2 regions of the Streptomyces sp. NPDC018693 genome follow, and region 2 is predicted to be linked to the other one. Evidence: predicted binding sites of a transcription regulator. Region 2 holds the regulator's gene; the other holds the start of a gene.

Region 1 (3,404 bases), on a different contig from region 2:
CCTGGTGGCCAGCGCCCTGTGGGTGTCCGGGGGTCTCGCCTCGCCGTTCACGCTCGCCTTCCTCGTCGTCCTGACCGCGCTGGAGCGCCGCGTGGGCGCCCTGCGCACGGCCGGCGTCTTCCTCCTCGGCCACACGCTGGCCACCCTCGCCACCCAGATCCCGGTCGGCCTCGCCGTCCTCGTCGGCCACCTCCCCGACAGCTCCCTGCACCGCCTCGACTACGGCGTCAGCTACGGCGTCGCCGCATGCGCCGGCGCGCTGACCGGCCTCCTGCGCCCCTGGCTGGGCCGGCCCCTGCTCGCCGCGTGCACCGCGCTGCTGATCCAGGACCTGCTCGCCCTCACCGACCCGCTGACCAACTGGGGTCACCTGATCGCCCTGGCGATCGGCGTGGCGACCTGGCGGACGCTGCGGCGTCCGGGAGTCGGCCTTCGGGCGCCCCGGTGAACTTCGCGCTCGTCAGCGGTGCCGTCACCGTCCAGCCCAGGGACTCGTACAGGGCGCGGCCCGCCGGTGTGCCGCCCAGGACACAGCGCTCCGCGCCCTGTCCGGCGGCCGTTGTCTGGAGGGTGCGCATCACGAAGTGGGCGAGGCCGCGGCGACGGTGGGCCGGTGTCGTCTCGATCTGGTCGACGACCGCCGTGGCGCCGGTCGTGGCGACCTGGCCGCGTGCGGCGAGGGAGCCGTCCTCGGCGGCGACGAGGACCCGGGTGACGCCGCCCCGGGTCCAGGTGCGCGGGCGGTAGCCGGGCGGGGGCGGGGGCGGGGCGGCGGCCGGGGGCAGGGGGAGGGTCATCAGGTAGCCCGGTTCCGGGTCGATCCACCAGTCGGGGCCCAGCCAGCGGGAGACCACCGCCGGGTGCCGGAAGACCTTGAGCCAGACGCCCGATCCGGTCACCGCGCCCGCGACCTTCCGTACGGTCGCCTCGTCGACGTCGTCGTTCACCGCGCCGAGGACATGGCGGGTGACATGCCCGGCCTGTCCGACGTCGATGGTCACTCCCCAGGGCTCGGGCACCGGCGGTGCGGCACCGCGCGACACGACCCAGCCGTCCACCCATGCCCGTACGGTTCCGTCCATGCCCCACCTCGGTAATGACCCAATCGGCTGTGTGCCTGTTACTCAGCCGACCATATGTGCTCAGTTGCCCCCCTTCACAGCCTTGATCGCTCACGGCGAACAGGGGACTGGGAACATTCCGCGGCTCACATGCATTGAGTCGGCATAGCTCAACTTGACTGCCGAAGGGGAGATCATGGCTTCGACGTCCTCACCGCTCACCCTGCCTGTGCTGCCGCTCGACGACGAGGTCGTACTGCCGGGGATGGTGGTTCCGCTGGACCTGAGCGACGCCGACGTACGCGCCGCGGTGGAGGCGGCCCAGGCCGCCGCCCGGACCGAACCCGGAAAGCCGAAGGTCCTGCTGGTCCCGCGCATCGACGGCACCTACCCGGGCACCGGCGTGCTCGGCACCGTCGAGCAGGTCGGCCGGCTGGCCGACGGTGACCCGGGCGCCCTGATCCGCGGCAGGGGCCGCGTGAAGATCGGCGCGGGCACCACCGGACCGGGCGCGGCGCTGTGGGTCGAGGGGACGCGGATCGACGAGACGACTCCGGAGCCGCTCCCCGGGCACGTCACCGAACTGGTCAAGGAGTACAAGGCCCTCGCCACCGCCTGGCTGCGCAAGCGCGGCGCCTGGCAGGTCGTCGACCGCGTCCAGGCCATCGACGACGTCTCCGCCCTCGCCGACAACTCCGGCTACTCGCCCTTCCTGACCACCGACCAGAAGGTGGAACTGCTGGAGACCGCCGACCCCGTCGCCCGCCTCAAGCTCGCCACCCAGCATCTGCGCGACCACCTCGCCGAGCAGGACGTCGCCGAGACCATCGCCAAGGACGTCCAGGAGGGCGTCGACAAGCAGCAGCGGGAATTCCTGCTCCGTCGGCAGTTGGAGGCCGTCCGCAAGGAACTGCGCGAACTCAACGGCGAGAAGGACGGCGAGGAGTCCGACGACTACCGCGCCCGCGTCGAGGCCGCCGACCTGCCGGAGAAGGTCCGCGAGGCCGCCCTCAAGGAGGTCGACAAGCTGGAGCGGGCGAGCGACCAGTCGCCCGAGGGATCCTGGATCCGGACCTGGCTCGACACCGTCCTCGAACTGCCGTGGAACGAGCGAACCGAAGACGCCTACGACATCCAGGGCGCCAAGGCGATCCTCGACGCCGAGCACGCCGGCCTGGAGGACGTGAAGGAGCGGATCACCGAGTACCTGGCGGTGCGCAAGCGCCGTACGGACCGGGGTCTCGGAGTCGTCGGCGGACGGCGCGGCGGGGCCGTACTCGCCCTGGTCGGTCCGCCAGGGGTCGGGAAGACCAGCCTGGGCGAGAGCGTCGCCCATGCCATGGGCCGCACGTTCGTCCGCGTCGCCCTCGGCGGTGTGCGGGACGAGGCCGAGGTCCGCGGCCACCGCCGTACGTACGTCGGCGCGCTGCCCGGCCGGATCGTACGGGCCATCAAGGAAGCCGGGTCGATGAACCCGGTGGTACTGCTCGACGAGATCGACAAGGTCGGCTCCGACTTCCGGGGCGACCCGGCGGCCGCCCTGCTGGAGGTCCTGGACCCGGCCCAGAACCACACCTTCCGGGACCACTACCTGGAGGTCGAACTGGACCTGAGCGACGTCGTGTTCCTCGCGACGGCCAACGTCCTCGAAGCCATCCCGGAGGCGCTGCTCGACCGGATGGAGCTGGTCCGGCTGGACGGCTACACCGAGGACGAGAAGGTCGTCATCGCCCGGGACCACCTTCTCCCGCGCCAGCTGGAGCGGGCCGGCCTGGACAAGGACGAGGTCGCCCTGGACGAGAGCGCCCTGCGCAAGCTCGCCGGCGAGTACACCCGCGAGGCCGGCGTCCGCAACCTGGAGCGGTCCGTCGCACGCCTGCTCCGCAAGGTCGCCGCACAGCACGAACTGGGCGAGCGGGAACTGCCGTTCACCATCGGCGAGGGCGACCTGCGCGGCCTGATCGGGCGGCCGCACCACGTACCCGAGTCGGCCCAGGACCCGGCTGAGCGCCGTACGGCCGTCCCGGGCGTCGCCACCGGCCTCGCGGTGACCGGCGCCGGCGGTGACGTGCTGTTCGTCGAGGCGTCGCTGGCCGACCCGGAGACCGGCGCGGCGGGACTGACCCTGACGGGCCAGCTGGGCGACGTGATGAAGGAGTCGGCCCAGATCGCCCTGTCCTTCCTCCGCTCCCACGGCGCCGAGCTGGAACTTCCGGTGGCCGACCTGAAGGACCGGGGCGTGCACATCCACTTCCCGGCGGGCGCGGTGCCCAAGGACGGCCCGAGCGCCGGCATCACGATGACGACCGCCCTGGCGTCGCTGCTGAGCGGACGGCTCGTCCG
Region 2 (3,404 bases):
GGCCGCCTTGTACTTGGCGGTGCAGATGTCGGACACCTTGTAGATGCCGTCGGCGATGACGGTGTCCTTGATGTTGCTCTTCGTCAGCGCGACCACCGTCACCAGCTGGGCCGGGATCTTCTTGTGGGTGGGGCTGTCGACCTTGTCGCGGGTGAGGGCGTCGAACTGGATGTCGCGGCCCTGGACCTTGGCGACGGCCATCTCTGCCGCCGCCTCGGCCTCCAGCGGATAGGACTTGTACACGCTCATGTACTGCTCGCCGGAGACGATCCGCTGCACGGCGGCGAGTTCGGCGTCCTGCCCGGTGATGGGCGGCAGCTCGTCCACGCCCGCGGCCTCCAGGGCCTTGATGATGCCGCCGGCCATGGCGTCGTTGGCGGAGTAGACACCCTTGATGTTGTCCGCGCCGATCTTGCCGATCGCCTCGGTCATCTCCTGCTCGGCGAGTTCCGGCTTCCAGCCGTCGGTGTCGTAGTTCGCCGCGATGGTGACCCGGCCGTTGAGCTCCGACAGCGCGCCCTGCTTGAACTGGCCGGCGTTCGGGTCGGTCGGCGAGCCGTTGATCATGACGATCTTGTCGGAGGCGTCGGGCGAGCCCATGCCCTCGATCAGGGTGCGGCCCTGCACCTCGCCGACGAGTTCGTTGTCGAAGGAGACGTACGCGTCGATCGGGCCCTCGGCGAGCCTGTCGTAGGCGATGACCGGGATGCCGGCGTCCTTGGCCTGCTGGACCGTGTCCGCGATGGCCTTGGAGTCGACCGCGTCGAGCAGGATGACGTCGACCTTGTCGGCGATCATCTTCTCCATCTGCTGGACCTGCTTGTCGTGGTCCGCCTCACCGTTGGCGTAGACCGTCTTGGCCTTGTTGTCGGTGAGCTCGGCCACCTTCGCCTTGATGATGGGGTAGTCGAACACCTCGTAGCGGGTGTTCGTCTTCTCCGGCATCAGCACGCCCACGCTGATGTCGTTGCCCTTGGTGGGGCCCGCGTCCACATCGTCCTGCGTCGCGCCCAGCATGCCGCAGCCGGCGAGCGAGAGTGTCATCGTGGAGGCGACCACGGCGAGGGCTATTCGACGCATTCAGGGGCTCACTTCAGGGGTGCGTTCGGACATGGGTACGAAAGGGCCGACCCAGTGTCTGAAAAGACAACGCGTCGGCACGTACCGGCGTCAAGCGAAACCGCTTAACGAGATGGCAACATCACACTTCTCGGCGGACGGACTCGTTGACCGTGCGGTTGCCGGACCAGCCGCCGGACTCCGACTCCCGGCTGGTCTGGTACTCACGCAGCTCGTACTCGCCGGCCGGTTCGCTGAGGTCGCCGAGGAAGCGGGTGTCGGAGACCCCGCCGCCGTAGACGCGGACGTTCGCCGCGGACCACAGCTTCTCCATGCCGCGTCCTGTCCTTGAAGGTGCCGGCCGCCGCCGAGGACGGCAGCGAGGACCGGCTGGCCACGATCCGCACCGCCGCGCGCTCCCTGCGCGACCGTCTGCCGGCCCAGCCGGGGGGCATCGCCCCAAGAGCGCCTGGGATACGAGCGCGCCGGAGCACGGATCCCCTGCCGTACGGACCACACGAGGACCGGATGACCGAACCCACCGCCCCCGCTCTCGACGACCAGGTGCACGTCTTCTCCGACACTCCGGGCCCCTCACCGAGCTACGGCCTGGTCCACCCGGACGGCACCACCGAGCAGCCGGAGTAGAAAACGGTGAGGGGCCCGGAGTCGAAAGTCGACACTCCGGGCCCCTCACCGAGCCGTCCGCTGTTCCTCGCTATTCCTTGGCCTTCTTCGGCCGCCACACCACCAGCGCGCTGGTCTGCTGCATCTCCTGGTACGGCACCAGGTCGCGGCGGTAGGAGGCGTGCACCGCCGCCTCACGCTGCTGCATGGCCGCCGCCGCGCCGTCCAGCGCCGCCTCCAGCTCCGCGACGCGGGACTGGAGGGCGGCGACCTGGTTCTCCAGTTCGATGATCCGCTTGATGCCGGCCAGGTTGATGCCCTCGTCCTGCGACAGCGCCTGCACCTGGCGGAGCAGCTCGATGTCGCGGGCGGAGTAGCGCCGGCCCCGGCCCGCGGTGCGGTCCGGGGAGACCAGGCCCAGGCGGTCGTACTGGCGCAGCGTCTGCGGGTGCAGTCCGGAGAGCTGGGCCGCCACCGAGATGACGTAGACCGGGGTCTCCTCGGTCAGTTCATACGGGTTACGTCGACGGCCGTCCATCTGCGTCATGCTCCCTTCGCGGCCTCGAACAGCTCAGCCCGCGGGTCCTCGCCCGCGGTCGCCTCGCGATACGCCTCCAGTGCGTCACGAGCCTTCCCCGACAGGTCCTTCGGAACACTCACCTCGACGGTGACCAGCAGGTCGCCGCGGGTGCCGTCCTTGCGGACCGCGCCCTTGCCGCGGGCGCGCATGGTGCGGCCGTTGGGCGTGCCGGGCGGCAGTTTCAGCGTCAGGGACGGGCCGCCCAGGGTGGGCACCCTGATGTCGCCGCCGAGGGCCGCCTCGGCGAACGTCACCGGCACCGTCACCGTGAGGTTGTCGCCCTTGCGGCCGAACACCGGGTGGGCGCCGACGTGCACGACGACGTAGAGGTCGCCGGCCGGTCCGCCGCGCTCACCGGGCGCTCCCTTGCCGCGCAGCCGGATGCGCTGCCCGTCCGTCACCCCGGCGGGGATGCGGACCTGCATGGTGCGCGACGACCTGGCGCGGCCGCTGCCCTTGCAGTCCGGGCAGGGGTTCTCCGCGATCAGCCCGCGCCCCTTGCAGTCGGGGCACGGGTCGGTCAGCGAGAAGCCGCCGCCGGAGCCCCGCGCGACCTGACCGGTGCCGACGCAGGTCGGGCACACGCGCGGTGTGCCGTTCTTGTCGCCGGTGCCGGAGCACGCCTTGCAGGGCGAGGGCGAGGACATGCGCAGCGGGACCGTGGCGCCCTCGATGGCTTCCGTGAAGCTCAGGGTGACCTCGGACTCGATGTCCTGGCCGCGCCTGGGCTGGGTACGGGTGCCCGCGGCGCCGCCGCGGTTGAACAGGCCCCCGAAGACGTCACCGAGTCCGCCGCCGAAGCCGCCCCCGCCGGCCCCGCCCTGGGCGCCGCCTCCGAAGAGGTCGCCCAGGTCGAAGTTGAAGTTGCCGCCGCCCGCGCCCGGCCCCGGGCGGAAGCCGCCGTTGCCGAAGAGGGCGCGTGCCTCGTCGTACTCCTTGCGCTTCTTGGGGTCGCCGAGGACGTCGTTCGCCTCGGAGATCTCCTTGAAGCGCTCCTCCGCTTTGGCGTTGCCCTTGTTGGCGTCCGGGTGGAACTCGCGGGCGAGCTTGCGGTACGCCTTCTTGATCTCGGCCTCGGTGGCGTCCTTGGGGACGCCGAGGACCTTGTAGTAGTCCTTCTCGATGAAGTCCTTGGTGC

What was found. The regulator HspR, encoded in region 2, represses chaperone genes until heat shock. The targets are predictions, from matches to a motif close to TTGAGNNNNNNNNNCTCAA.
Region 1: lon (endopeptidase La) is a predicted target of HspR. The motif match lies at 1,217-1,235, and genes of this name have one in related genera.

The regions. Positions count from the first base shown of each region.
Region 1 is NZ_JBIRZZ010000001.1:694,235-697,638, forward strand. It holds gene ACH5AC_RS03295 (rhomboid-like protein) at 1-448, shown strand, start outside; gene ACH5AC_RS03300 (GNAT family N-acetyltransferase) at 342-1,082, opposite strand; gene lon (endopeptidase La) at 1,258-3,404, shown strand, end outside.
Region 2 is NZ_JBIRZZ010000002.1:678,633-682,036, reverse strand. It holds gene ACH5AC_RS07530 (sugar ABC transporter substrate-binding protein) at 1-1,080, opposite strand, end outside; gene ACH5AC_RS07525 (TraM recognition domain-containing protein) at 1,202-1,393, opposite strand; gene ACH5AC_RS07520 (hypothetical protein) at 1,408-1,707, shown strand; gene ACH5AC_RS07515 (heat shock protein transcriptional repressor HspR) at 1,778-2,224, opposite strand; gene dnaJ (molecular chaperone DnaJ) at 2,230-3,404, opposite strand, start outside.